2 regions of the Paenibacillus donghaensis genome follow, and region 1 is predicted to be linked to the other one. Evidence: predicted binding sites of a transcription regulator. Region 1 holds the regulator's gene; the other holds the start of a gene.
What was found. The regulator Rex, encoded in region 1, represses fermentation and respiration genes when NADH is low (regulators of the CRP and FNR family bind a similar motif). The targets are predictions, from matches to a motif close to TTGTGAAATATTTCACAA.
Positions count from the first base shown of each region.

Region 2: a site for Rex is predicted at 13,318-13,335, ahead of B9T62_RS17970 (polymer-forming cytoskeletal protein). Genes of this name have one in related genera too.

Region 1 is NZ_CP021780.1:4,317,064-4,332,134, reverse strand. Features, by position in the region: gene B9T62_RS19925 (CCA tRNA nucleotidyltransferase) at 1-723, shown strand, start outside; gene B9T62_RS19920 (biotin--[acetyl-CoA-carboxylase] ligase) at 710-1,510, shown strand; gene B9T62_RS19915 (hypothetical protein) at 2,605-2,958, shown strand; gene panB (3-methyl-2-oxobutanoate hydroxymethyltransferase) at 3,384-4,256, shown strand; gene panC (pantoate--beta-alanine ligase) at 4,256-5,146, shown strand; gene panD (aspartate 1-decarboxylase) at 5,139-5,522, shown strand; gene B9T62_RS19895 (tetratricopeptide repeat protein) at 5,636-6,280, shown strand; gene dinG (ATP-dependent DNA helicase DinG) at 6,395-9,256, shown strand; gene B9T62_RS19885 (redox-sensing transcriptional repressor Rex) at 9,315-9,980, shown strand; gene B9T62_RS19880 (amidohydrolase) at 9,967-11,277, shown strand; gene B9T62_RS19875 (cell wall elongation regulator TseB-like domain-containing protein) at 11,318-11,836, shown strand; gene B9T62_RS19870 (S66 family peptidase) at 13,086-14,099, opposite strand; gene B9T62_RS19865 (hypothetical protein) at 14,373-14,915, shown strand; gene B9T62_RS19860 (AAA family ATPase) at 14,908-15,071, shown strand, end outside.
Region 2 is NZ_CP021780.1:3,970,726-3,985,796, forward strand. Features, by position in the region: gene B9T62_RS17905 (hypothetical protein) at 39-473, opposite strand; gene B9T62_RS17910 (methyltransferase family protein) at 685-1,293, shown strand; gene B9T62_RS17915 (hypothetical protein) at 1,536-1,916, opposite strand; gene B9T62_RS17920 (phosphotransferase family protein) at 1,883-2,743, opposite strand; gene B9T62_RS40745 (aminoglycoside phosphotransferase/kinase family protein) at 3,167-3,382, shown strand; gene B9T62_RS17930 (aminoglycoside phosphotransferase/kinase family protein) at 3,385-3,723, shown strand; gene B9T62_RS17935 (ABC transporter ATP-binding protein) at 3,823-4,587, opposite strand; gene B9T62_RS17940 (ABC transporter permease) at 4,601-6,940, opposite strand; gene B9T62_RS17945 (MFS transporter) at 6,973-8,247, opposite strand; gene B9T62_RS17950 (TetR/AcrR family transcriptional regulator) at 8,244-8,873, opposite strand; gene B9T62_RS17955 (mannitol-1-phosphate 5-dehydrogenase) at 9,408-10,613, opposite strand; gene B9T62_RS17960 (HAD family hydrolase) at 10,677-11,351, opposite strand; gene B9T62_RS39165 (hypothetical protein) at 11,508-11,780, shown strand; gene B9T62_RS17965 (hypothetical protein) at 11,730-12,482, opposite strand; gene B9T62_RS17970 (polymer-forming cytoskeletal protein) at 12,638-13,204, opposite strand; gene B9T62_RS17975 (MurR/RpiR family transcriptional regulator) at 13,568-14,425, opposite strand; gene B9T62_RS17980 (hypothetical protein) at 14,513-15,071, opposite strand, start outside.

The DNA of each region.
Region 1 (15,071 bases):
CATATTGCCGCAGAGCGCGTGCGCGCGGAGCTGGAGCGCATCGTGGAGGGGCCGCATCCTGTGCGCGGCCTGGGTCTGCTGTCGCGCAGCGGGCTGCTGCCGCGCGGCAAAGCCCCGTTCCCCTGGACCGGAAGCACCCTGGCGGCAGCCGCCGCCGGGGTGTCCGGGATCGGGGAACTGCAGAGCGCCCATCTGCGGTGGGCGCTGCTGCTCCATGCCCTGGGCACCCCGGCCGAGGAGGCCGACGGATTGCTGCGGGCATGGACGTTCCCGGGGGCGACGCGTAGCGCCGTCGCCGGAGTGCTGCGCGTCCGCGAAGCGTGGACCGCGCTGCTGGAGGTGCCGCCCGGGGAACCCGGCGGCACAGAGGCCCTGCGGCGGCGCTGGATCGCCGCCGTGCTGCGCCATGGCACGGAAGCCGCCGCAGGCTGGCTGACCGTGCTGGCGGCGCTGCCTGCGGCGGAGCGGGACGCCGCTGCCCCGGATGCGCCGCCGCTGCGCGTGGCGGCGCAGAGCTGGACAGCGGAGATGCCGCTGTCCACGCTGGCGCAGCTCGCCGTGAGCGGTGGCGAGCTGGCGCAGGCATTGCAGAGACGCCCCGGCCCGTGGGTCGGGGCGATCTTAAGCGGCCTGCTTCATGCGGCCGCCTGCGGCGACATCCGAAACGACAACCAATCCCTGCTGCAGGAAGCGAAAAGGATGATTGAACATGAACAGCTATGAAGCCTTGTCTCCGGCGACAATCGACAGAGAGACCGCTGCGTCCTGCTGGAGCGGCAAGGTGCATCTGCTGGAGAGCGTGCTCTCCACCCAGGAGGAAGCGAAGCAGCTGGCGGAGAGCGGCGCACCGGAAGGAACGGCGGTTATAGCGGAGGAACAGACCGGCGGCAGGGGCCGGATGGGCCGCAAATGGCATTCTCCGAAGGGCAAAGGCATCTGGATGAGTGTTGTGCTCCGGCCGCAGCTGCCGCTGCTGCTGACCCCCCAGCTGACACTGCTGGCCGGGGTAGCCGTATGCACTGCAATCCGCAAGGTCAGCGGGGTGGAGGCCGGGATTAAATGGCCCAACGACCTGCTGGCTGGCGGCCGCAAAATCTGCGGCATCCTGCTTGAATCCTCTCTCCATGAGGGCGAGCTGCACTACTGTATCGCGGGCATTGGCATTGCGGTGAATCTGGACGCAGACGATTATCCCGAGGAGCTTCGTGGTGTCGGCACCTCGCTGCTGCTGGAACGCGGAGGCCGACCCGTGGACCGTTCCGTGCTGGCTGGTGTGGTGCTTGCCGAGCTGGAGGCTCTATACACGCTGTATCTGGAGCGTGGCTTCGCTCCGGTCCAGCTCCGCTGGGAAGCGATGTCGGTTACGCTGGGCCGTCAGATTGCGACAAACAGCCCTGAGGGCAGACGAAAAGGAATCGCTGTAGGCATGGATGAGCAGGGGTTTCTGCTGCTTCAGGGGCCGGATGGAACGGTGAGCAGTGTGTGTTCAGGTGAGATTGAACTAATATGACAGCGGGGTGCTACAACCCCTGTATGCGATATGTCCTTGCAGTTTCGGTTACTACTTAGGACTCCTTTAAGGAGCCGAACATTTAGTTGCGAAACGGGTTGCTGCTTAGGTCTCCATAAGATAGGAGCATCCAAGATGTGATTTCTTGAACACCACCTTAGTCCAGCCAGCGATTTAAGTGCGAAAACGCACCTAATTCACCGATTTTTTCTGTTTTGGAGCAAATAAGTGCGAATACGCATCTAATTTCGAGTTTTGAGCGTTAAACAAACGTTTTCCTTGAAAATAGTTGCAGATTCGCACTTATTTCTCCGCTAACAGGAATTTCAGCTGAAATTAAATGCAGATTCGCATCTAATTCTCTGAAAGCTCTTATGCAACACTCTACATTGATGTTTCAGCTGAATTTAGTTGCAGTTTCGATTACTGCTTAGGACTCGGGCCTTCCCCAAGCAGATTGGCGCCATCGAAAGAGAAAAATATAGGTGGCTATGGGGAAAAACTACCGTTAATTAAGGGCTAATGATCGATAATCTATGGCATATAGGGAAAAGTTACCACTAAATCGTCTATCGAGGGCATTTTGGAGCCCATAGGGTGTCATTAGTGGTAGAAACTCCCTATCCTCTCATGAGATTCCCCAACTTTCGTACAATTAGCGGTAGAATTTCCCTACACATCCTGACTGGCCCTAAGGAGTAACCAGTTTCCCATCAAATTACTCGAAAAGTTCCAGGGCAGACTCTAAATTCCTGGCAAGAACCTAAGTAGTAACCAGTTTCGCACTTATTTGCTCCCTGACAGGGTTTGCAGCAAAAATTAGTTGCAGTTTCGCATCTAATTTACTCTGAAGCTTCTTGACGGTGTCGCTGCCCTACATCCTCGCCAGGGCCTAAGCAGTAACCAGATTTGCACGTATTCGTCTGCTGATGGACGTTTCGGCTGAAATCGCACTTAATTGCCTCCTATCACAGGTTTCAGTTGAAATATACTAATTCCTCGAAAAAACGGATGCCACCTCTTGCAGAGGATGGCGAAACCGTTTTTTCTTGTTGTATAGCAAATAATGATTTTCTTTTGTTGTGGATTAGATCTTGCGCATTCCGGAGGAACAGCCCGCTTTCGCCCTTAAGGTCTTGCGCATTCCGAAGGAACAGCCCGCTTTCGGCCTTAAGGTCTTGCGCATTCCGAAGGAACAGCCCGCTTTCGCCCTTAAGGTCTTGCGCATTCCGAAGGAACAGCCTGCTTTCGCCCTTAAGGTCTTGCGCATTCCGAAGGAGCAGCCCGCTTTCGCCCTTAAGGTCTTGCGCATTCCGAAGGAACAGCCCGCTTTCGCTCTTAGAGTCTTGCGCATTCCGAAGGAACAGCCTGCCTTTGAACTTCCCCCCCGGCCGTGCATCCCGTCAGGGAGAGCAGGCCAGCCCCGCGGCGTTCAAGCGGTCCCGTAGGGATAAGCGATCTTTCCACCCCACCCACCTAATCACAGTACCGCCAGGCTCATTCGCCAAGCTTGCGGGTGTCCAGAGGGTGCAGCCCTCCCAAACCCTCCCTTGGAAGGGAGGGTTTGGGAGGGATCGATTTTTTAGTGTATTTCTCCATTTTTTTTGGTATACTAGCGGCAGAGGCGGTATCGAATGTCGAGCTGTACTCTTGCTGTAAATGGAATAATCAAGAATTTGTTATTGGGATGCACCATCATAACTGCGTTTGACGGTTACGTTGGATTCTGCTCTGAGCCGTAAGGACCGAGACAGAAGGGACGATCGCGAGTGACTCTTTTTTGCCCTTCGGACCTTTTTAGCGGAACATGCTAAGAGGTTTTTTTGTTTGCGCGTTTACGCGTATTTAACTGGGAAAAGGGGAATGGAGAGCAATGGCAAACAAGCAGGCGTTAAATATTGTCAAAATGAAAAAAATGAAAACGGAAGGTGTGCCGCTGAGCATGCTGACCGCTTATGATTATCCTTCGGCCCGGTTGGCCGAAGAAGCAGGAATCGACCTGATTCTGGTCGGCGATTCGCTGGGAAATGTAGTGCTGGGCTATGACAGCACCCTGCCGGTAACCATAGATGACATGGTGTATCATACCCGCTCCGTCACCCGGGCAGCACAGCATACGTTTATTTTGGCGGACATGCCGTTTATGACCTATCACGGAAGTATTGACGAGACCCTGCGCGGCGTCCGCCGCCTGATGCAGGAAGGGGGGGCCCACGCCGTCAAGATGGAAGGCGGCCTGGAAATCTGCTCCACCGTATCTGCACTGGCTGCGGCCGGAGTTCCCGTTATGGGCCATATCGGGCTTACCCCGCAGTCGGTCAACATGATCGGCGGCTACCGCATCCAGGGCAAGGATGCCAAGGATGCCCAGCGGCTGATGGATGAGGCGCTGGCGCTGGAAGCGGCCGGGGCTTTTGCCATTTTGCTGGAGCTGGTGACCGAAGAGGTGGCAGCGGCCATCTCCAAAGCGCTTTCGATCCCAACCATTGGCATTGGTGCAGGCCGTTATTGCGACGGTCAGGTGCTGGTCTATCATGACCTGCTGCGCTACACGGCGGATTACCGGGAGAAACGTTTTGTCAAAACCTATGCCGATATAGGCAGCCTGATCCGTGAGGGGATCAGCCAGTATGTGCAGGAGGTCAAGCAGCGTACTTTTCCGGAGGAGAGCCATGTATTCGGCGCCGATGAAAGTGTGCTGGAATCCCTATACGGCGCTGCCGTAACCAAAGGAGCGAAATCATAATGAGAGTGGTCAGAACTGTAGAGCAGCTGCGCGAAGCGCTGGAATATATGCGGAGCGGGGGCCACAGCCCCATTGGATTTGTGCCAACGATGGGTTATTTGCATGAAGGACATGCCAGCCTGCTGCGGCGGGCCGGAGAGCTGAGCAACACGGTAGTGATGAGCATTTTCGTCAATCCGCTGCAGTTTGGTCCCAATGAAGACTTCGCCTCCTATCCGCGCGATGAGCAGCGGGATCTGGAGCTTGCCGAGCGCGAAGGCGCAGATATCGTGTTTATTCCCACTGTAGAGGAAATGTATCCGCAGGCGATCCGTACTACAGTTTCAGTGGCTTCATTAACTACGCAGCTGTGCGGGGCTTCGCGTCCCGGACATTTTGACGGCGTGACTACCGTAGTCAGCAAGCTGCTGCATATGGTGCAGCCGGATTATGCGTTCTTCGGACTGAAGGATGCCCAGCAGGTGGCTGTGCTGCGCCGGATGGTATCCGACCTGAACATGCCGGTAGAAATTGTCGCTTGTCCGATTGTCCGTGAGGCCGATGGCCTTGCGCTTAGCTCGCGCAATGTGTATCTGTCTGGAGAACAGCGGGAAGAGGCGCTGGTATTGTCCCGTTCGCTCCGTGCTGCGCGCGAGGCCATTCTGGATGGCCGGGCGAGAACCGCATCCGAAGTGCGCCAGGTGCTGGTATCTGAGATTTCAACCTCTCGTCTTGCCGAGATTGATTATGCCGAAGTATTAACTTTTCCCGATCTGGAGAACCTGGGAGACAACGAAACTCTGGCTTCAGTGCCCGGAGAGATTATTATGGCGCTTGCCGTTAAGTTCGGCAGAACCCGCCTGATCGACAACAATGTATTTATTCCGAAGGAGGCTGCTGCACTTGTTTAGACATATGATGAAATCCAAGATCCACCGTGCGACGGTGACCGAAGCGAATCTGAATTATGTGGGCAGCATTACCATAGATGAGAATCTGATGGAAGCAGCTGATCTGCTGGAGAATGAGAAGGTCCAGATTGTCGACAATAACAACGGCTCCCGTCTGGAAACTTATGTGATTCCTGGCCCGCGCGGAAGCGGTGTGATCTGCCTGAACGGTGCTGCAGCGAGGCTCGTACATCCGGGCGACACCGTAATTATTATTTCTTATGCCATGCTGTCCTCGGAGGAGCTGGCTGCTCATAAGCCAACCGTTGTGTTCGTCGATGAGCATAACCACGCAGTGAAGCTGGCCGATCATGAGCTCCATGCTACGATTGTCTAATTCGTGCGCTTCAGTCATGTATTGATTGGCAGGGATGAAAGTACCCGTTCTCGCAGAAAATGAAGTCAGGCAAGCTTAAGCTGATTTCATCTTCAGTGAGGTGGGGTGGTCCCGTGTTTCAACATTTGTTTGCTGAAATGAATAAGGTGCTTCGTGAGATCGTAACTGATTACCCTACTGCGGAGGGTGCCCGCCGAAACGAGCTTTTATGCAAATACAATATGCTGCACCGGCTAAGTGATAACGTGATGGACGAATGGCTGCTCTTCGCCGAGAAGCTCAGCCAGTTCCGGGAGCAGGCCGATTTCACGCTGGAGCCTGAAGACAGCCCGGAGCCGCCATTGGAGGCTGCAGAGCTGTCAATGGATGCCTTTGTCCGTGGACAGGGCTACTACAAGCTGCTAATGTACCGTAAATGTATTGACCAGTTTAAGGAAGTGATTGCACGGCACCCGGATAGTCTGGCTGCCCGTCTGTATCTGGCGATGGCTTATCTGCAGGAAGGTGAAGGGGAGAGCGCTTGGAGGCATCTGGACCATATGCTGGCCCTGATCCGGGAAGCCAAGCTGAAGGCGATGATCTATAACGCCATGGGGTGCATCAGAGCCACTCAGGAGCGCTTTGGCGAAGCAAGGGAACTATTTGATCTCTCCCTGCAGCATGACCCCGCTCTGCCGGAGCCACCAGTCAATCTGGAGGTGTGCCGCAGGCGGGGAGGCAAGCTGCAATTTGGAAATCAGTTGGTTGAGCTTTTGTAATCATAGGTTTCTCCTCTTAAGCGATGCATCCGCGAAGACCGGGGTGCATCGCCTTTTTTCGCAACTTCTGTTATGCTGATAAAGAGCCTCAAGTGAAAGGGAATAGAACTTATAATGAAATTTGCCGTGCTTGATTTCGAAACAACGGGCACCCAATCCGTGGGTGAGATCATCCAGGTTGGCCTGGCCATAATTGAAGAAGACCGGACCATCTCCCGGGTGTATGGTTCCTTTGTCAAGCCCGGAACACCGATTCCTTCTTTTATTACGGGTCTGACAGGTATAACCGATAACGATGTGCAGGATGCGCCAGAGCTGGACGAGATGATGATGGAGCTCGTGCCGCTGCTGGATGACGTAGTGCTTGTAGGGCACAACGTGGCCTTTGATTTTCATTTTTTACAGAATGCGCTTGACCGCTGCGGGTATTTGCCGTTTCAGGGGCGGATTTTAGATACGATAGATTTCCTGAAGATTTGCTTCCCTTCCCTGACCTCCTATCAGCTTGGCGCGGTCAGCGCGAACTTCGGCGTGGAGCATGAGCGTCCGCACCAGGCGGACAGTGACGCGCTGGCTACTGCGCTGATCCTGCTGAAATGCATTGAGGAGCTGTATGAGCTTCCCCTACTGACGATTCAGAGAATCAGCGAGCTGCTTAGCGGGCAGGACAGTGATCTGGGCTGGTATTTCGACGGACTGCTGCATGAGCGGGAGATGGAGACCTTCCAGCCCGAGAATGGACTGACCTTCTACCGTCAGTTGGCGCTGGCTGTTGGCGACTGGGCGGAGCTTGCACCACCGAGAGCCGAGAGCGACCCCAATCCGCTGCTGAAGCTCTCCTTCACAGAATATATGGAAGAGGTGACCCGGCTTCTTAAGGAAACCCTGCCGCATTATGAGAGCCGCGAAGCCCAGGATATCATGATTGCCGAGGTGATGGCGGCCCTGGCGGAAGACAAGCATATGCTGATCGAGGCAGGAACCGGAACCGGCAAGTCGCTGGGCTATCTGCTGCCTGCCATCTATCAGAGCGTGCGCAGCGGGGAGAAGGTGATGGTCAGCACCCATACCATCAATCTGCAGGATCAATTGCGCGAACGGGATATCCCCCTGTTGACGCAGGTGGTCCCGTTTCCGTTCAAGGCTGCGGTGTTTAAGGGAAGAGGCCATTATTTGTGTCTTCGCAAGTTTGAACATAGAATAAACAAAAGAGATTTCGTCAGTCCAAGAGAAGATGCGCTGATCGCGGCTCAGATGATGGTCTGGTTGACCCAGACCGAGTCGGGTGACGACGAGGAGCTTAACCTCAGCGGCCGGGGCGGGGATTTCTGGGAGACGGTTGCCAGCGATACGGATTCCTGCCAGGGCCGTTCCTGCCCATGGTTCCGCAAATGTTATTATCACCGGGCCAAACACGAGGCCGGCATTGCCGATGTGGTGGTCACTAATCACTCCAAGCTGTTTGCCGATGTGAAAGCAGGGCACCAGCTTCTTCCCGCCTATGAGCATCTGGTTATAGACGAGGCACATCATCTGGAGGACGTGGCAGGTAAACATCTCGGCATGCATATGAAGCATTTCACCGTGCAGCACACCCTCTTGCGGCTCTACAAAGATAGCAAGAACGGCCAGCTTCCGGCGCTGCGCCAAATTCTGCAGTCCTCCGGCTCAGAACAGGCTTCGGAATGGAGCCTGACGATAGACACACTGTATCCTGATCTGCTTACCGTTAAGGAGAGCTGGGATACACTGAGCGAGAAGCTGTTTGCGCTGCTGCCTGAACGCAGCGATGCGGGAGCAGGGGAAGCCGGTCAGCTGGTGCTTCGCCTGGTGCCTGGCAGCAAACCGAATGACTGGGATGAGCTGACGAAGCTGGAGAACGGCATGTACCTTGCCCTCAGTGACATCATCCGCAAGGGTGACAAGATGCTCAGCGACATGCGCGAGCAGGAGGGGCAGTCCTCTGCCGACGGGCTGGTCACGGATATCAGCGGGTTGTTCAAGGATCTGGCTGGAATCCGGGAGCAGGTGCGTTTCTTCATGGGGCTGAACGATGACAACATCGTCTACTGGCTGGAAGCGAACGGAAACTACCGCAGCAAATCCTTGCAGATGTACGCTGTGCCTGTAGACGTCAGCTCCCAGCTGAAGGAGCTGTTCTTCGATAAGAAGAAGAGCATCGTGCTGACTTCTGCCACCTTGTCGGTGGACAAATCGTTCCAGTTCATGATCGATAATCTGGGTCTGAACGAGACGGCAGAGGAAGGACGCCTGAAGACCGTGCTGCTGCCTTCGCCGTTTAAGTACCGCGAGCAGGCCTTGCTGGTTATTCCGCGTGACTTCCCAAGCGTCAAGGGCAGCGTGGGAGACGCGCGCTTCGTGAATACCCTGGTACAGTCGCTGGCTGAAGCGGCAGAAGCTACCAGAGGGCGGATGATGGTCTTGTTCACCTCCTACCGGATGCTGCGTCAGGTGTATGATCCGCTGAAGGAGGCGCTGGCCTCCAAGGAGATCAGTGTACTGGGGCAAGGCGTGGAGGGTGGCAGCCGCAGCAAGCTGATCCGCCGTTTCCAGGACAGCTCGGCTTCGGTGCTGCTGGGCACCAGCAGCTTCTGGGAAGGCGTGGATATTCCCGGAGAGGCGCTGACTTGTCTGGCCATCGTAAGGTTGCCCTTCCAGCCGCCCAATCATCCGCTTGCTGAAGCCAAAGCGGAGCTGCTGCAGGCCCAGAAGAAGAACCCGTTTATGAAGCTGTCCGTTCCCCAGGCGGTTATCCGCTTCAAGCAGGGTTTCGGCAGACTTGTGCGGACCGCACAGGACCGCGGCATTGTCATTGTTTATGATACGAGAGTCATTGAGTCCTATTATGGCAAGTATTTCTTATATTCACTGCCCGGCCCGAAGATGGAGCATATGCGGACAGATCAGATGGTTCCCCGCATCGCCGAGTGGCTGGAGGAAGGCGGCGTCAGCTGACGCCGCACTACTCCTAACGTTTAACTGTTGTACCCAATATAATTTAGGAGGAGAACACATGAAATCGGATAAAATATCAGAGGCGGTGGTCCGCAGACTGCCTGTATACTTGCGTTTCCTGAACGATCTCCTGAAACGCGAGATCGCTACCGTTTCGTCCCAGGAGCTGGGACAGAAGCTGGATCTCAACCCGGCCCAGATCCGCAAGGATCTGGCTTATTTTGGCGATTTTGGCCGCAAAGGCATTGGCTATGATGTCTCTTACCTGATTGAGAAGATCCGTCATATCCTCAAGCTGGACCAGCAGATCAATGTGGCGCTGGTGGGGGCCGGTAATCTGGGCCACGCCTTGTCCAACTACAATGCATATTTGAAGGATACCATGAAGATTACGGCGGTGTTCGATTCCTATACGCCCAAGATCGGGCAGAACATCAACTCCCTGACCGTGCAGCCGATGGAAGAGCTGGATAGTACCATCCGCGCCCAGGGTATCCGCATCGGAATTATTACAGTACCGGATACGGAAGCACAGAATGTGGCGGATATCCTGGTCGGAGCCGGAATTGAAGCGATTCTTAACTTCGCTCCGGTAATCCTCAGAACCCCGGCCAACGTGCGGATTCATGCCGCGGATTTCACAACGGACCTGCAGAGTCTGGCTTATTATCTGCATGACGGAAAGGAAGATGCGGAAGAGGTGCCGGTCAATGAGCAGCAATAGGACGCTCATCCGAAACGGACGATTTCTGATTCCGGGAGCGGAGAAACCGGTTCTGCAAGGATATATGAGTATAGAAGACGGCACCATCACTTACATAGGTACAGATGAGCCTTGGTCTGAAGCCGGAGCCGGTACAACAACTATTGTGGATGGCAGCCGGCTGTTGTTTCTGCCAGGCCTGGTCAATACGCATGGTCATGCGGCGATGTCGCTGCTGCGCGGATATGGCGACGATCTTGCCCTGCAGGTATGGCTGAGGGACAAAATGTGGCCGATGGAAGCAAAATTTACTGCCGAGGATATATACTGGGGCACTTCTCTGTCCGTTCTGGAGATGCTCAAAGGCGGGACTACAACCTTCCTTGATATGTATATCCATATGGACCGCGTAGCTGAAGTGGCGGAGCTGTCGGGTATCCGCGCGGTTCTGACGCGTGGTGTCCTGGGCCATTGCCCTCCGCAAGAGCAGAGCAGCAAGCTGGCTGGAGCGGTGCAGTTTGCCCGTGACTGGAACGGTGCGGCGGGCGGACGGATTACGACGATGCTCTCTCCGCATGCGCCGTATACCTGTCCGCCGGATTATATCATGAAGTTTGTGCAGGCGGCGCATGATTATGATCTGCCGATGCATACGCATATGTCGGAGACGAAACGTGAGGTCGAGCAGAATGTCGCGGAATACGGTCTGCGTCCTGTGCAGCATCTGGAGAAGCTGGGCCTCTTCACCCGCCCTTCACTAGTGGCGCACGGCGTTCATCTGAATGACGAGGAGATCGCCATTCTGGCCCGCCATGAAGTCGGCGTGTCCCATAATCCTGGCAGCAACCTGAAGCTGGCGAGCGGAATCGCCCGGGTGGTCGACCTGCAGCAGGCAGGCGTCAAGGTGTCGTTGGGCACAGACAGTGCGGCAAGCAACAACAACCTCGATCTGTTCGAGGAGATGCGCCTGGCGGCGCTGCTTCATAAAGGCATCAGCGGCGATCCGACGGCGGTTCCGGCCCCGGAGGCGCTGCGTATGGCGACGGAATATGGTGCAGCCTCTTTGTTCCTGAAGGATGTGGGCCGGCTTGCGGTGGGAATGAAGGCCGACTTCATTGCGCTGGATATCGATCAGCCGCATCTGCTGCCTCACAGTGACCTGCTCTCGCATGCAGTGTACTCCGCGAGTGCCAGGGACGTGGAGCATGTCTGGGTGGACGGCAAGCAGGTCGTGAAGCATGGCGCCTGCCTGACATTAGATGAGGAAGCCATCCGCCGCAAGGCACAGGAGACCTTCGAGAGTCTGCTGAAACGATAACTAAGAGGCCGTATAAGGCTGTAAGAAAGGGAGCTGTACCTTGAAGAAAAGGAGAAAATGGATCCTGCTGGGATCGGTACTGATTGTGCTCCTGGTAGTGGGATTAATCCAGTTCTATGCCTATATCATGAAATCTCAATGGGGCGAGCAGCAAATTGCCGAGGATATTGCCCGAACCCAGGCCGGACTAACCGAAATATCCAAAGCGCAGAAATCCGTCTGGGGTGAAGAAGCAATCTATTGGGTGCTGACCGGGAACAATGCTGCCGGACAAGAGCTGATGGTGTGGGTCCGCTTCCTGCCCGGAGGCACAGCTGCGGAAGGCGAGAACGCCGTGTACGGCGAAGAGATCAGCAAGGGAACCTCGGAGGAGCAGGTCCGCGCTATCATCAAGTCGCAGCTTCCCGGCATCAAGGTGGAGCGGCTGCTGCCGGGCGTGTTTAACGGAGAATATGTGTGGCAGCTGTTCTACCAGCAGGAAGGAATCTATCATTACAAGTTCTTCCGCTTCGCCGACGGAACCGAAATCGGTGAGGGGTATAATCTGCCACAGCAATAGTAATTTTTATTATTGGAGGAGATTTGTATAATGAAGAGCAGAACCAGAGCCTCTGCAGCGGGAATCGTGATATCCGCATTGCTGCTTTTGGAGCCGATAACTGAGTTTGTCAGTGGACTTATCGCTGGCTGGCAGTCCTATTGAGCAGTTTTGGAGATTTAGTTGCGAATATGCATCTAATGGGCGGATTTTTTCCGTTTTGGAGGAAATAGATGCAATAATAGTAACTACTTAGGACCCTGCGAGGATATAGAAGGTTTACTTGCGAAGGTAAGGGGATCGCACTACCGTAATCCAAACCCTCCCCCACCCGAACTTCAGGTAACCTACGTCCTAACGGACCGTATAGCTCCAATTTCCTCATTTCTGCGCTGGTTTGGAATGTAACGGACCGCATAGCCTCTATATCGGAAAAACAGGCCTTAACTAGTGAGTTTCGGCTTGAATAGGGGCTCCTGAGTCCGTTAGACCTGCAAAACAGCCTTTTTACAGCAAATAGAGGCTCCTGAGTCCGTTAGTAGTCTGAAAGTTAAGCGCTGGTTACCGGCGACAGCCTTCCTTTGTTATGCTTAGCCTCCTTGTCGCGCGGTGTGGTAGGACAGGCTCGGACGAGTAACACAAGGAACACCAGGGGGGCCTAAGTAGTAACCAATAATACATCTAATTTGGGCATTTGAGCGTAAGACGCTTGATTTACTCGAATTTAGTTGCACTTTCGGTTACTACTTAGGTCCAGTGAGGAATGATAGGGAAATTCTACCGCTAGTTGGACGAAGGTTGGGCGTTCTGGCGAGCTTATAGGGAATTTTTACCACTAATGAGATCCTATCCGCTCCGAAAAGCCCTAAATGGACGATGTAGTGGTCACTTTTCCCTATAAGCCACGACAATCGAGCATGAGCCAGGTATTAACGGTAGTTTTTCCCCATAGCCACCTCTGTTGTACTACTCCGAAGGCACAAACCTACTTGGGAATGGCTGGGGTCCTAAGTAGTAACCACTTTCGCATCTATTTGCTCCGAACCTTCCAAGGCTACCTTATAAACACTCGCTGGGTCCTAAGTAGTAACCCATATTGCACGCAAGTGACAGTCTGATCAACCAGCCCTAAAAGACAAGCAGCGGGTTCCCTTTGAGGAATGTAATACTCAATATACAATAAAAGAGACATACAAACTAACAGTAGTTTGTATGTCTCTTTTTGTTTGCCGGGTTAGCGAAAGTCCTGCGGTATCAGTCGTTAACGCAGCTATGGGCGGAACGTCTGACGGACCGTGCCGCTGCCGTTCGCGACTTCAATCTCGGCATAAGCACCGTTGATCAGAGTAAGCTGTGGTGGCACATGCCCGCAATCGATATCATAGATGACCGGAAGCTGAAGCTCGGCAGCGACATCTGCATACACATCCTCTGCAGTATAGCCGTCGACAGGCCGGTTGGCAGGGCTTCTGCCGAACATAATACCCGCGCAATGCTTAAACCATCCTGCCAATTTCATCTGCACCAGTGATCTGCGTAGGTCGACGGTATTCAGCTCGCAATTCTCCAGAAACCATACAATGGGTTCATTACTGATGAATTGTTCGCGGAAACGCCGGACATCCCCGAAAGGGGTGCCAATCAAATGCCGGATCACATCGATGCAGCCGCCCAGCAGCCGTCCCTGCATGCGGACAGGGGCGCCTGACATACTTCTCCAGGCGGTAGGCTCTGTCAGCTTAAAAACCGTAGGAGAGGGCGTCTCCGGCCATTCCTTCTGATACGCTGCAGAGGAGTGCTGGACAATCGACTCTCCAGTCTTGGTAGTTAAGATGGACTGCCACATCGCGGTAGTCTCATCATCAGTCTCACCTCTTAAATCGACGAGATTGGTGCCGTGCGCCGTGGCTATGCCCGTCCGCAGGGTGATCGCCAGCAGCAGTACGCTGATATCTGAGTATCCCAGCACCCACTTCGGCTTGATGGCTTCCAGATTCAGATGCTCCAGTGTCTCAATCAGCAGCTCCCCGCCCCAGGGAGGGAAGATCAGTCCGGTGCTGTCATCGGTCAGCATGGCGTTTAGTTCCGTTGCGCGTATATGCGCAGGCGCCGATTTGGCCTTCTGTTCGGTCCATACGGTCTCACCGCAGTTCACTACGTAGCCTTGTGCCTTCAGACGGCTGGTTGCAGCATGCATCCAGGGATGAAGCTCTGTCTTCAATCCGGAGGAAGGGGCGGTTACGCCGATGGTTGTGTTTGGTTCCAAATACGGATATTTAATCATAATTGCCTCCGGTTCAGCCGATAAAATAGTACAGCATTCCTTAGTATAACAAGATTGCCGGCTAAGGTACAAAAAGGAGAGATAAGGAAAAAATTAGAACTGAAAATTTTAAATATATTCACATCTTTTTTCGATTTCGTATATACGCATATGATATACTACTATTTGTACTTAGACATGCTTAAGAGCATGTCAGTCTCGGAAAAGCACTGGACATGCTGATATAATTTTAGAAGTATAATAGATTTCCCATTTTTGAGAGGAGGACGTTTCTTGAAACTGCGTCTTGTACCTATACTGCTAACGTCTGTACTGTCAGCTGCTCTGTTGTTCGGCGGATGGTTCTTGTACCGGCAATTTGCCCTGCAGGAGCCGCTTCAGAAGATTGTGTCACAATATCAGGGAGTAAAGAATTCTCAAATATCTATTAACCGCAGTGAGGTCACTTTGAAACTGGATTTGCAGCCTGGCACTAAATTACGTGAGCTGATGCAGTATGTATCCGCTGAAGGCAAGTCGGTCATCGAAGGCCGGACGTTGAAGCTGGATGTGGAGCAGCACTCCAATGCTCTGCTGGATGAATACTGGGACAAAGCGATGTTCTCGGTGGCCGAAGCGATGGAGAGCCGCAAGTATACACTGATCCCCAGCAAGCTGGATATGCTTAAACAGCAATACTCTGAGTATAGCGATATAGTTGCGACCACTGAAATTGATGAAAAAAATGTATACGTAAGCCTTAGCAGCGGCGAAGAGAGCAAGGTTATTATTTTGCCGCGGCAGCCGGCTACGATGGGGGTATGGAATAATGCCTAAGTGGAGTAAAGAAATCATTGCCGGGTTTGTGCCCGTACTGCTGATTTTTATGGCTTTTGTCGGAATCAATATCTTTCCTATCATTATCGCTGGAGGAATGATCGGTGCGCTGTTGATCATCGCCCACTTGCGCGGCGGAATGACCGTCAACGCCGG
Region 2 (15,071 bases), 350 kb from region 1:
CTTGCGCTGTACTTCCTGTAGAAGCCTTTGGAGGTGGACTAGTAAATATGACCTTTAGTCAAAATCGGTGTGGAATAACTAACCGGAACGGTATCCGTAGAGGAAACGAGCTTCTTGTTGATCTTGGTCTCACTGTCCGCATTCACTCCGATTAGCTTGACATTCTCCTGATAGTTGGCAGTACCGCTTATCTGCGAAGTAGTGATAGCTGTAAACGCGATGAAACCATCGGCATCCACCACCATATTGCCTAACATGAGCTGCAGCTCTATAGCCGGATAGTCATTCTCCCACAGCAGCTCTCCGCTGGTTGTATATTTGGACACCACTGCGCTGTCCTTGTAGGGGGCTGTATCCAAAGTATCCTTCGTGTCTGTGACGATCAGAGTGTTGTCCTGATACAGGTAAAGGCCGTTGGCTCTGGCGCCGCTGAGCGTTTCGCTTTTCTCCCATATGTAAGATGATACTGGCATGCACTTTAATCATACTATATAAGATGAACTTAAGAATGTTTCATCAGGAGTTGGCAGAAAGTCTTATACCCCTGGCTTTCTGCCAACTCGTTGCTTCATTCTTAAGTTCACGTTCTATATAAATGAATTGACATGGGGATGATTGCCAAACTACAATACATATGAATACATGAGTTATTATTCATATGTTTTTTGAAGGAGTGGGTGTTAAATGAGTCTGAAGAATGTGTTGTCGCTAATACTGTTCTGTATTTTTCTGATTGCGTATCTCTCCAAACTCGTAATGATGTATACAAAAAATCATATTAACGCCAACGTGCTGGCTAACGGGCAGAAGTTGCAGAAGACACAACACACTGAGAGGTTTGTTCAATTCACAACGTTGGTATGGGGAGCCACATGGTTTGGATACGCAGTGGCCGAGTCCTGGATCACACCTTATCTGGCTCCAAGCCTGGATTACCCTCCTCTGTATGTAGCCGGAATTGGCGTCAACTTCGTGGGCTGTCTGCTATTTATCCAGGCGATGGTTGCCATGCGCACCTCCTGGCGGGTCGGCATCGACAAATCCTCCTCCACCACACTAGTCACCCGGGGAGTGTACAAGTATAGCAGAAACGCCGCTTTTGTCGGCTTCGATCTAATGTTTCTTGGTCTGCTGCTAACCTATCCGAACCTGCTCACCCTGGGAATCTGTGTTGTGAATATGGCGGCCATCCATCTGTTGATTCTGCAGGAGGAGGTTCATCTGCGGAATGCGTTCGGAGCAGAGTACATCAGGTACAGCGAGCGTACACCCCGATATTTGTTGTGGTGGTGAGGGGCGTGGATAGGGGCGTTGTGAGGGGGGAGGACGGTTGGTGGTGGAGGACAGTTGGTGGAAAGAAGCTGATTGGATAAAATAAGGGATTATTCCCTTATTTTCAGCCTGATGCGGCTGCTAAAAAGAAAGTAAGGGATATATCCCTTACTTTTTTCCTGAATGTGGCTGGTTCACTAAAAATAGGGGATTTATCCCCTATTTTCAGCTAAAACCAGCTGATGTCCTAAAAAATAAGGGATTTATCCCTTATTTCTGGACATTCCGGCTTGGGCCGGGTAGATCAGAGGCCTTTTTGCCTCTGATTCCCCGCGCGCGGCCGCTTTCGCCACATTCAGAGGCCTTTTTGCCTCTGATTCACCGCGCGTGGCCGCGTTCGCCACATTCAGAGGCCTTTTTGCCTCTGATTCCCCGCGCGCGGCCGCGTTCGCCACATTCAGAGGCCTTTTTGCCTCTGATTCCCCGCGTGCGGCCGCGTTCGCCGCATTCAGAGGCCTTTTTGCCTCTGATTCACCGCGCGCGGCCGCGTTCGCCACATTCAGAGGCCTTTTTGCCTCTGATTCCCCGCGTGCGGCCGCGTTCGCCACATTCAGAGGCTTACCTGCGCCTTCCAATACGCCCAAGCCTGCAGATACTCCTCTAACTCATGCGGATGGAATCTCGAACAGATCCCGATCCGGCAATACAGCTGAAGCAGAACCTCATAGATTAGCTGTGTTCTGGTGATTGGTTGGAAACTCAGCAGCTCGTAGGCAGCGAATAGGGTCTCTACATTCAGATCATCCGGGGACGAACAGAACGCATACGTGAAATCATAGGTCACCGGTCCGAACATGGGCGATGGGTCAATGACCCCGGCAAGCGTGGACTCCCGATAAACAAAGTTATGTACGCCGGCATCCCCATGTAATAAATAACGCCCATCCGCTTGCGAAATAGGATCCATAATGGCCCGGACTACCTCATAATCCTCATCAGGCAGAATGCCTTTCACATCCATCCGCGCATAACGCAGACTTTCTTCATTGAAATCACGCCAATGGCGCGCCGGCAATTCCACCCTACCCCAATGCTCCGCATGCGGATCGATCGCATAATGATTCAGAAGCTCCTTTACCAGCAGCGCCAGCCAGTCTTTTTTGGGCCCACGGTTAGTATGGGTGGTTCCCGGAACGTAAGCGTACAACATGAAGCTCTGATCAGGCGCCGTATAATACAGCTTGGGCAGTAGTTGGCTGTTCTGATAGGCCTTGTGCAAGGATTGGACAGCAGCAATACTCCGGGGATCATCGTACTTCAACACATATTTGGGTTCATCTTCTACTTTGAGCAGGCACACCACCCCATCTGTAGTTCCGCTCAGCTCGTCGCCTGCATCAGTATTGGTTTCGATTATGCCCATCGTACAGAGAGCATTTATAGTAGCTGGGATATCATGTACAGCAGTCATGCCAGTGTTCCTCCAGGGTTGTTTATTTTAGAATATAAGAATTCACACCCTAATTTATCCTTCTATTTCTCGCAGAAACAGATGCCTGAAAGCGATACGTAGTATCGCTGCTTCGGAAGCATACGCTTTTTAGAGGGCGGCGAAGCCGTTTCTATTTTATTAATAGAAATAAATCCTTTATAGAACGTGAACTTAAGAATGTTATATTCGGAGTTGTCCGGGTAGCCCTATTCACTAGCCTATCTGGCAACTCCACCTCTTCATTCTTATATATAATATACTAATTATACGACAGGCGGGATTCTACTGAACACATCGGATCTGATTCACCAGGTATGCGCTGAAGTCGGCTGCCCGCCGGAATCGGTCGAGCTGCTTGGCGGCTACAGCAGCAATGTTTTTGAGATCCAGCAGGGACAACATGTGATGATCGTCAAGCTTCTCGAGCAGTCTGGGGACACCACAGATTCCATCCTTTCCGAATTTGAATGGCTGCGCTACCTCCATGGGTACCAGGTTTCCGTAGTGAAGCCGTTGCGTTTATCCGAGACAAGCGATTGGCTGGAGCTGAATGGAGACTATTTGGCAGTTGCTTTTGAGAAAGTGGAGGGAACCTGCTATACGGCAACCGGCAGTTGACCGTGCTGGATTTCGGGGACTGTGAATATCATTGGTTTGCTTACGATCTGGCGATCGCTATCTACCATACTGCCCAAACGATGAAGCCAGGCCCGGAAAGGATAACAGGTATACAGCAATTCTTCAGCAGTTTCATAGACGGGTATGCCAGAGGCAACCCCGAGATTACTTTTATAGCTCAAATCGATGATTTCATTAATTACAGGCATCTATTCTCCTACGCTTACCACAGTGTGTTCTCGGACCCGAGTCAATTAAGCAGCGGACAGCTCAGCTATCTGCAGGACATGCGGCAATCCGTGCTTGACGGATCGTCATTCCTAGGATGCTCACTTTCATGAAGCTCACTGGCTCTCGTATACCCTTACTCTGCTCACCAGCCCGCATACAGACTTGCGTCTATTCGTAAGTCCACATGCAGCAGCCCAGCAGAATCAGAATTAGAAGCCCAGCTCCTTCAGCCACAATGACAGCTGCTCCTCACGCGCTTTCCGTTCACCGCTACTTTCGCCGCAGCGGCCCAGCCTATGCTCGGCAGCGATACTGCCGTCCAGCATATAAAGCACACGCTCTGCCCTGGCCGCCACCTTCGCATCGTGGGTAACCAGCAGCAGCGTAGTCCCTGAGGCATGGATATCCGCAAGGATCTCCATGATCTCAGCGGCTGAGCTGGAGTTCAGCGCACCTGTCGGCTCGTCGCCGAACAGCAGCTCCGGCTGATTGATCAGCGCTCGGCAGATCGCCGCCCGCTGCAGCTGTCCGCCCGATACCTCGGTAATCTCTCGCTCTGCAAGCGCGGCGATCCCGGTGCGCTTCATTAACTCCTCCGCTTGTTTATGGATCTTCCTGCGGCTGCTCTGCTTCGCATAATAGGCGGGGAGCAGGATATTATCCTCGATATTCAGATTCTTCAGCAGAAACATCTGCTGAAAAATAAAGCCCATCTGCCTCAGCCGCAGACCCGCCAGCTCCTGCTCGGACAACCCGCTCAGCTCGCGGCCGCCAAACCACACTTGCCCCTCCGTCGCCTGCTCCATACCGCTAAGGGCATAGAGCAGGGTGGATTTGCCCGAGCCGGATGGCCCCATCACCGCTACGAATTCTCCCTTCCTAATCTGCAAGTCGATATCCTTCAGAACGTATTGCCGCTGTTCCGTCCCTGCCTGATAGGCTTGGCCCAGCCTTTTGGTCTCCAAGATAAACATTCTGTCATCCTCCTTAAGCGGCCAGCCGCTGCGTAATTGCCGATTGACTCAGCGCTCTCAAGCTTATCCATGTAGCTATGGCGACTACCAGCAGGAAAAGCAGCGGCAGCAGCAGGTATGCCATCAGCGGATCGGTGAGCAGCTCAATCCGTGATGCTCCCAGCATGGAGCCTGCCAGCTCCATAAGACTCTGGCCGAGTAGTCCGGATATCACCGTTCCCATGAGCATGCCAAGCCCCGATACAAGCAGCGTTCTCACCAGATACTGCTGCCTGATATCCTTCAGCGCGAAGCCGATACTTCTCAGCACCGTCACCTGTGAGGCATCCTTGGCCAGCAGCATGCGGAGGAACAATGAGGTCATGAGCGCCAGAATCGAAAGCGAGATCCCCACTGCCAAGAACGTGACCAGCTTCAGCTGAGCAATGGTCTGACCCAGAGTCTGGGCAAGATAGCTGTTTAGAGATGTGATTTTGGCGGGATAAAATAGTTTGCCATACTCTTCTACCTTCTCCTCCACAGAGATTCCCGGCTTCACATCCAGCGCAACCACATACCACAGCACGGCGTCGGCATTGTAAGGGAGCCAGGCTTTAGCGGTCCGGCCACCGTTCGTTATATCCTGATAGATTCCGCTGACTGTCAGTTCCCTTTCCTTGCCGTCAACGACAAGGCGCAGCGACTCCCCAATCCCCGCCCTCAGCTCCTTGGCATTCAGGTCAGATAGAGCCAGTTCATTCGGGTTCCCCGGCGCCCCTCCCTCCAGATAGGACAGCGGAAAAATCGAGAAATCCCCAGTCTCCACATTGATATTCTCCCATACCCCGTCACTTCCAAGCACTTTGAACCTCGACGTGACCAGCGGCGAGAATTGCTGCACCTCCTGATCCTGTTTGAGCCGGGTAAGCAGCTGCTCGAATCGTCCGGCCGTATCACTGCTCTGCTGCAGGTCTATGCGGATATCGCTTGGTCCGACGCCCATGTAGGAGATGAAGCCGGGGGCCTGAAGCGTATACAGCAATTTCAGCGGCACGATCACGATAAATACACAGATGACGACCACAGAGAACAACAGTCCGAACTGGGGCAGACGTTTATAGATATCTTTTATTCCGAGAAAAACATTCGCATTCCCATACCCGCGTTCCTTCAGCGTAAACCCGTGCCTGCGGCCGCCCGCACTTGGAGCCACACCGGTTCGCAGCGCCTCCACCGCACTGATCCGTTTAAATTTCCTGAGCATTAACCGGCAAAAGAACACCACCATTCCGCCAATCACGCCCGCTGCCAGCAGCGGAACCAGCTGCCGGAGCAAGCCGCCAGGCGCAGCCCCCAGGTAGAGGCTGATGTTGGCCGTGAACAGCCGGTTTAGTCCGAGGGATACTGTAAACCCGGCGACTGATGCACACCCTGCAAGCAGCCCGTATTTGGACAAGTATAACCCTCTGATCTCCCGCTCCGGGAGGCCGATTGCTTTCATTACCCCAATCTCCCGGTAATCCTCCTCCAGGGTAGCCAGGATCGTAAACCTCAGACAGAGGAGTGAGATCAGCACCAGCAGCAGACTGACCAGAATAATAACCATGGCAACCAGTCCGTCCGTCAGAGCGTTCAGTGTCTTAAATAAAGAGTAGTCAATCGAAGGCCCTTGATTCGGAAGGCCGGAGGACTCATAGCTATTACGGAATTCATTCAGCTTGCCGAGGTCCTTCAGCCGGAATTCGATCAGCGATTCGATTTCGCCCAGATGCGCTTTCAGAGCTGTGAAGTCTGCGGGATGCACCACGAACCTTTTGGAGCTGACAATGGCGGGATTCATCTGCACATCACGTACGTAACCGGCGATAGTCAAGGTCTTGCTGAAATCCCCGCTGCTCAGATTCACCTGATCGCCAATCTCCAGCTGCTTCCACTGCTTATAATAGAGGGGAACAGCCACCTCTCCTTCCGCCACCTGAATGATCCGATTGTCCAGACCCAGCAGATAATCGAATTGTGGATTCTGGGTGACGAAGCCCATATCCATCACACTGCCCGCTTCTGTCTCCTGCGCTTGGCCCAGCACCACATTTGAGCCGTCTACGGTAAGCATCTCCACTGTCTGCTGTTCATCAACAAGTCCGCTTCCCGCAGCGAAGTTCTTTATGGCCGCTTCGTCTACCGGACCGGCGTGCATCTGTACGAAATGCGGCGCACGCGACTGCACCAGCAGGTTGTTCAGAGCCCCGGACAACTCCATCATAATGTTCGAAGCACCGGCTGCCAGCAAGGCCGCCAGCATAATAAATACAAATAAACTGAAATGAATGGTTCTGTTTCGCCTGAACTCTTGCCTCGTTATTCTCCAGCGCACACGGCCAGCCTCCTGTTCTCAACTGCAAATGTCTAATGCTGCTCCAGGCTGCGGACCGATTTCAGCGCCGGGAGAATGCAGGCTGCCAGTACAAGCAGAACACCAGAGATAACCAGCATCAGTCCAATTCCCCTGCCTTCACCTGTACCGATCACCTGCCCTACGGTAGAAGCCAGCCTTCCGCCCTCGATGAGCAGCGGGTTGAACACGTGATCTGCCAAGACTCCGGCGCAGCCATAAGCGGCCACATAACCCAGCTGCGAGATAATGCCGATCAGCCCCCAGACACGCCCCTGATAGCTGCTTGCGATATGGCTGCGGATCAGCACGTCGGCACTGGTATTGATCCAGGGCAGTGCGGCAAAAAACATAAATCCGCTGCCGGCGATCACATACAGATTAGGGGTCACTCCCACGAGCGTCATGAATATTCCGGCTGCCGCAAGCCCCAAGGCCAGCCACCGAACGTAGTGGCGGGTCAAGCTGAACAGCCCGATCAGCAGGCTCCCGGCCAGCATCCCGCAAGCGCTGACAGAGATCACGTTGCCCAGCGTTTGCGAATCTGTGAACGACAGCAACAGCGGGGTAAATAGGGTTTGAATAAATCCGATGTAAAAAGTAACCAACGAGAGCAGCACTGTCAGCAGCAGTACGCCGCGCGCCGATACCAGCGTCTCCCAGCCCTGTATTAGCTCCTTGATCCACGACTGATTCGTGATGGCGCTTCGCTCAGCAGGCAGCTGTTTACGGACCGCCATCACCGTCAGCACCGTGACCAGAAAGGTGGAGATATCAATCAGCAGAATGCTTTTGATATCCATGAAACGAAGCAAGAGTCCGGCCAGCACCGGCGAGAGCAGATATTTCGAAGCCCCTGCAAGCTGCACCAGTCCGCTGGCTCTGGCATATTGCTCGGGACTCAGCAGATCGGTAATCGTGGCCTTGTACGCAGGTTCCAGCAGAGAAACAAACACCGAGCTAGCCGTAACTCCCAGACAGATCTGCCAGAGTGACGGATCACCCTGCAGCATCAGCACGAGAATAAACATCAACCCCAGCACCGACAGCAGGTCGCCCGCGATCATCATCAGCCGCCGGTCGTAGCGGTCTGCGAATACGCCGCCCAGCGGACTTAACAGGATGGAAGGCACGAAGGCGCACAAGGTGACCAGCGCGACACTTGTAGCCGTCTGCGTCAGTTGGAACACATATACCCCCAGGGCAAAAGCTGTCAGTCCGCTGCCAATGCTGGATATCCATTCTCCGGCCCAGATGCAGAGGAACCTTCCGAAGCCTGCAGAGCTCATGGCTCAAACATCTGCAGCACATAAGCGAAGCTACCCGCCTCAGCCCCCAGCATCGTCTCCATGATATGGATGAAAGCCTGAATCTTGCGCGCGACCTCCTCCGGCGTCCATTGGAACAGCCCTTCGTCCAGCAGAAATTGCGAGCCGATCAGCAGAAATTCAACCGTTTCTTGCGGAAAAGGCGTGCGGAACAGCCCTTCGTCAATCCCCTGCCGGATCACATCCGTCAAGACAGGGGTCAGCTGCAGGATGGATTCCGATAGACTTTTCTGATGAATCTGCGCGTTGTCCGGCTGGTGGAACTGTTCAATCAACTGCTGTTTGCCTTCCGTATCCGGCTTCTGTGCCATAATGATCTGCAGCAGCTTCTGATGGACCGTAAGCTCTGGGCTTGCAGCAATCGCCCGTGCCGCGGCCACTCCTGCGCCAATGTAGCGCATCACTACGGCCTCCATCACTTCTTCCTTCGATTTGAAATAGTAGTAGAACGTACCTTTGGCTATGCCAATGGCCTGCAGCACATCATTGACTGTTGTTTTGGCATACCCCTTGCTGAAAAAAAGCCGCTCCGCCACATCCAAAATTTCATTCCTGCGTTCTTCCGGGTCTTTGGAAATTCTCCTCATCATCATCTGGTGCCTCCGTTTTATAGACTGACCGTCGGTCTATTAATGATTATAGGGAAATCCTGGATGATGTCAACCCTCGGATGTGAAATTATAGCTAGTAAACCCTCCCACGCGGAAGGATAAGTGTATTTCGTACAACTATATCAGCCGCTGATCCGGTAAAAAGACGAATAACTGCATTTCGTGCAGCTATAATTCCCCATTTGGCTCTGTAGAGCCATTTGGGCCTAAATTAACTGTACAGAATGCAGCTAAAGTCGTTTTTATCCTGAATTCAGCTGGAATAGCTGCACAGAATACAGTTAGCGTAAGAGCGCTAGTTACTTGTAAAAGATAGGGAGCACCACCATGATCAGCATCAGCCTACCTCTAGCATTTATAATCATAGCCAGCTAAGACATCCTTATGTTTAGGTCGAAGCTCCATTGCATAGTTGTCCGTTCAACACTTATCCACGCACAAACGGATGCCGCCCTCTAAGGTCAGCATCCGTTTGGTTTGGGAAGATCATAATCTCCATATTCAGTTGAATTAACCGATCGTGCGAACCATGGCTTCGAAACCGGTGCTTGCCATAGGAGGGTATTTCATGCAAATGTTGTTGTACTCGATGATAATGCGGCGGTGCAGCGGATGTTCGATGGGGATACCCATTATGGCGGTTATTATGCCGGACAGTCCGGTATCACGAATCGCGCGCTGCAGGTCTAACGCTTCCGGATCACCAGGGTGATCGAAGAACAGCGCGGATGTTATCGCCGAGACAAGATGATTCGTCTCCAAGCCAAGCTCACAGGCCTGCAGGGCAGGCTGTACAAGCCGGTCTTTGGGAGCGAGCTTGCGAAGCGGGGAACGGGCTACGCGTGTGATTTTATCGCTAAAGTTAGAGTTGTTGAAGCGTTGGATGGTTTTCTCGATATAGCGGGAGTGAACCTCGGAATCGAAGCCGTGGCGGTGAGCCAGCAGCGCTCCGGTCTCTTCCAGAACACCGCGGACATGCGACTCTATGACGGGGTCTGACATCGCCTCCTGAATCGTAGTGTATCCTTCCAGGTAGCCGAAATAGGCTGCGCTGCAATGTCCGGTATTTAAGGTGAACAGCTTACGCTCCAGATAAGGTTCCAGAGCCTCCACGTAATGCACCCCCTTGATTTCCGGGTACTCGCCAATCATGCCCCCGCGGGGAATCACCCACTCACTGAAGGGTTCAACGAGGATTTCGAACGACTCTTTGTTCTTCTGCACAGGTACGATCCGGTCGACCATCACATTCGGAAAAGCGATCTTCCGGTTCGCTTCTTCCACCAGCGAGGCGCTCATGTGGCGGTAGACTGATCTTTTTAACTGTTGGCCGCTCGCTATTCCATTCTCACAGGCAATAATGTGCAGTGGGGCTGACTCGGCATTCCGGCTGAGCCGCAGCTCAATCCCTTGGGCAATCGCACCTGCAATGTCCTTCAAGGCCGATATTCCCACCGCTGTCGTTACGATTTGCGCATCCGCAATGGCCTCGGCCACCTGCTCTGCATTATTCAAATCGATGGCGGTGATATTCTTGACCATGTAGCTGTCTCGGTTCTCATTGGCCAGTGTCACCTTATATTGCCCCCGTTCCTGTAGACGGGCCATTTTATTCTTATTTCTGCCTACAAAACATACCTCATAACCGGAGCGTGACAACATCGGGCCAATGAATCCACGGCCAATATTGCCAGCACCAAAATGTACGGCTCTCAATGTGGTTTCCCCCTTATATTTGGTCTAATATTTTGTATTTATATTTGAATTTAAGTATAGAAATTAAACCACGGCCTCCTCGAAGCAGCGACGCGAAAGGACCTGCTCGAAATCCAGGTGGCTGAGATCATCCGTCTTCAGATGCGGGGCATCGAATTCGAGGAAGCTGGTGATTTCATTCGGAATTACAACACAGTGCATTCCTGCGGCTGCTGCCGCTTTGGAACCGTTGGGTGAATCCTCTATAGCTACTGCCTCTTCCGGCTTAAGGCCCAGACAAGACAAAGCTTGGATGTATAATTCAGGGTCCGGCTTAACGTTCACCACATGGTCCGAGGTGCGGATACAATCAAAATATTCACGAATGCCCAGCTGGTCGAGGTATTTCTCCACCCACTCCGTCGATGAGCTTGTAGCCAAACCTATCTTTAGTCCTGCCGTCCGGGCCGAATCCAGATAATACTGAATGCCAGACCGCATCGTCTCCAGCTCCATCAGCTTGCTGTGTCTCAACTGCACGGCTGTTCTAAATTCCTGTTTGTCGATGGGCAGGTTAAGGTCAGTCATTAGATATTCATAAGGATTGAAGCTGTGCAGACTCGTGCCGATACAGGTCGAATATTGCTCCAAGGTCAGATCTACGCCATGTGCTCCGTAAGCTTCATTAAATGCAGTGTACCAAGCCGTTTCAGTATCAATAATCGTTCCGTCAAAATCAAAAATGATTCCTTTGATCACAATCAATCATCCCCTACGTGTTTGGTTTTTAGTTAGAATATGTGACATAAAACCAGTAAAATATTCGTCTTTTTCTAACGTTGTTTGCATCTGTCTATAAAAACCATAACAAATGGCCTTCAACCCCGTCAAGCGTGGCAGATTATATTCCATCCAATGTTTGCGGTTACAAATACTCCCGATCAACTGCTGCATGCAGCAGCAATGAACCGTTTTCAGCCCGAAAGCAAACAAGCTGCAACCCCTTGGCTCGCAAGGGATTACAGCCTTATTACAAGAAAACCAGCCAGCCTGTCAGCAGAAACGGCAAATGGCTACTTAAAAACTTTTTTAAAATTATTTTTGGGAGTGGCATTTTTAGGCAAAAAAACAGCCTATCTAGTTAATTTTCTTCATCTTGGAGGGGTTGTTGATCTTGTATTTCGCTGAATGCTGGCTAAGCTTCTTGGCTACAACCTTGGCTTCAAAAGATACACTGTCGCCCACACCCAGCTCCAGCTTCTTCAGCGTGGCGCTGTGGCTGGACCATACCTCTTCAATCGCCAGCTCATGGCCCTCTATCGACAGCACCTCATAAATAATCACCTCATCGTCGTTATCGGAGAAATGATTCGGGACTGTCGTCAGCTCTTTGACTCTAGCTATCATCTGCAGCTTCTCTTCGGGTAGCTCCACGGCGGGCTTCTTAGGCGCTCTGGCCGCTTTCTTCGGGATCGGCTTTACGACGACTGCAGCCGGTTGTTCGGAAGCCTGCACCTCCGCCGCATCCGTAGCTTCCTGCGATTCAGCTGAACCGCTCTCCTCTGCTTCAGCTGCGAAGCTGCCTCTTTGCCCAAAGCTAGCCGTCTGCATTTCCTTCAGATAAGAAGGATGAATGCAGTGCTGCTGCTTGTTCTCAAACTGCACCACCACGGTCATCTCATCGACGTAGCCAACAATCTCACAAGGCAGGGTCACCCCATGTCCTTTATAGGTATAGGTTTTGGGTCTGGTCGCTGTGCTGGACAACAGGTTCCACACCTTACATTTCTCAATCAGCTCATCTTCACTGCTGAACTCCTGCTGCTGGAGCGGAGCAATCGCAAACGGAATATTCATATCGGTCTCACCTTTCAGGGGGGAATCATTCATACTTCTCAGCTTCTCTTTCCACCCCCTAATCATACCATTCCCGGACAAGAGATGCCATCCCTGCCGGCGTCCTGCTGTCACTTCTGCTCCAGATGCAGCAAAAAGGCAACCCTTTAGAAAAGGGCTGCCTTTGGGTACAACTTAGTAAAAGTTGATTATTTAATTTCTGTTGCTCCGGTAACTTTACCGTCCAGCACAGCTGTAGCTTTCAGATCTTCGGATTTGAAGTACAGGTTGCCATCAATAGTTGCTGTTTTGTCCAAGGAGAAGCCGTTTGCTTCTACATATACGTCACCTTTGATTGTTCCGCCCTGAACCTTGAAGTTCTCGCTCTGTACAGTTACCTTAGGTGCAGTAAGTGTGAACGAAGCTGTAATCTTGTGGTCAGCATCCTGGGTATAAAGAGCCAGCTTGCGGTAAATGTCGCCGTCTGCCGCGCCTTTATCATGGAACTCGCCAGCTACTACAACATCAGTATCTACAGTAAGATCATTAAGAATAGCAACAATCCAGGTTCCTTTTTCGCTGACAGCTGTTGTGAATCCTTCTGCTTTGTCTACAATGGAAGCCGCACTAAGCGCGTCTGGTGCCGGTGTAGCCGTAGCAGCTGATTCTGCAGCAGGAGCTGTTGTTGGAGCCGCATTATTCTCGTTATTCGCACCGCAACCTGATAGTAAAGCAACTGACACACCTGCAACTAGCAAACTTCTAAATAGTTTCACAATGAATCCCCCTAATTACTTTTTATAGAATGTGAACTTAAGAATGTAATTTTCATTTATTCTTAAGTCCATCTATACATAAATTTATTATATATTAAAAATTAATTAAAAGTAAGTGATATCTTTCACAAATTTGTGTCTATTTACGATATTAATATTTTGATTTTAATATTTTCCATCATTAAACATCTCTGACAACCAGAAAATTCTTCCCACACTCTCCCGAACTTCAGGTAATCACTCAGGGACGTCTGAGTCCGCAATAGGTCTGAAAGGTAAATGATGGTTACTGGGTGTGGCCTTCAGTGGTAACCCTATATTGAAATAAAAAACAGCCGGTTCCCCGGCTGCCCTGCATCCTTATTAATAGTAGTCGTTAACGGGCGGGCGGCTGGAGATAATGCCTTCGCTGTCCAGCTTCTTCTTAAGATAGGCCTTATCCGAAGAGATCAGCAGGCTCATCACCGCATCCACCACGAACAGGAATGTAATATGATTGGACATCATCGCACTGTTGCTGACCGACATCTTGTCCGGCACAATGATATTGATTCCTGCCGCCTCCGTGACCGGAGATGAATCATAGCAGGTAATGGCCGCTGTCCGGGCCTGGTTCGTCTGGGCGGTAGATACCGCATCGATAATCTCCGGCGTCGAACCGGAACGGGTGAAGACTATGACCGTATCCTCCGCCGTACACTGGGAAGCGGCAATCCGCATGGCCCGGCTGTCACTGATGGCTTCCGCATAGATCCCGATCAGCGACAGACGGTTCTTCAGCGCCATTGCAGGCAGGAAGGAATCAAAGATGCCGAAGATATGGATCCGGCGCGCATCCTTGAGCATGTCAGTCACCTTGCGCAGATCGTCCTCTGCCACCATAGCCGAAGTGCTTACTACCAGCTCATTGTAATCCAGGGCCAGCCCGTCAATCGTATTGATCTCGCGGCGTTCTTTTTTGCGGGTCTGCATTTCACGGTAGAAGCTGTCCTGGGCAACGGCAATTTTGAAATCATTGAAGCCCTTGAAGCCTATTTTTTTGCAGAAGCGGTTGATGCTGGTCTCCGAGACACCGATTTCGTTGGCAATGCCTGTAATGGTATGCTGGGTAATAAATTCAGCGTTATGAATCACGAAATTGGCGATTTGATTCTCGCCATAAGTAAATTTCTGTTTCAGGGAAACGATTTTGGCGATAACTGCGGGTACTTGTGAAGCCATGATTTATCCTCCTGCATATGCGGCAGAACCGTTTCCGGTGGAAACGTTCTGCCGCTGTAAACGATTTACTCATTATAACATATGCAGTCACCTCTCACCTACAATCGCTTTCCAGCGCCCCACAATCTCCTGAATTTGTACCCTTTCCAGCTTGCTGGTCTGCCACACATAGATGTTGTCCAGCAGGCTGGGCAAGTACGGCAGGTTCAGCAGCTCTTTGCAGAAGGCATGAGCGGCAATTTCACTCGCCTGCAGAATCGCCGCCTGTCTGCGGAAGGGCCCGATCCGCATGCACTCTACTGGCTCCAGCACATCACTGGTAAATTGATCCGCCCGGTACTCCAGCAGATGATAATATTCATGAGCCAGGTGGATGTCCATCACTTCATCCAGCGACAAGGCTCCGTAAGCTCCGCCGCCAGCCAGAGCCGCCTCCCTCAGCTGTTCCATGGAATCCTGGTATACGTTGATCCAAGGCGTGCGTCCGCTGAAGTCCAGCTGGGCGCGCAGGGCGAGACGCAGCGCACTTGAGCCTGAAGCTGGCTTAATCTCGAAGGCCACGCCCGCCTGCTCCAGCAGACAACGAACCGGCTGGCCTTGCAGAGGCACAGCGGCTGCTCTGCCCATCTCCAGCGACCGGGCAATA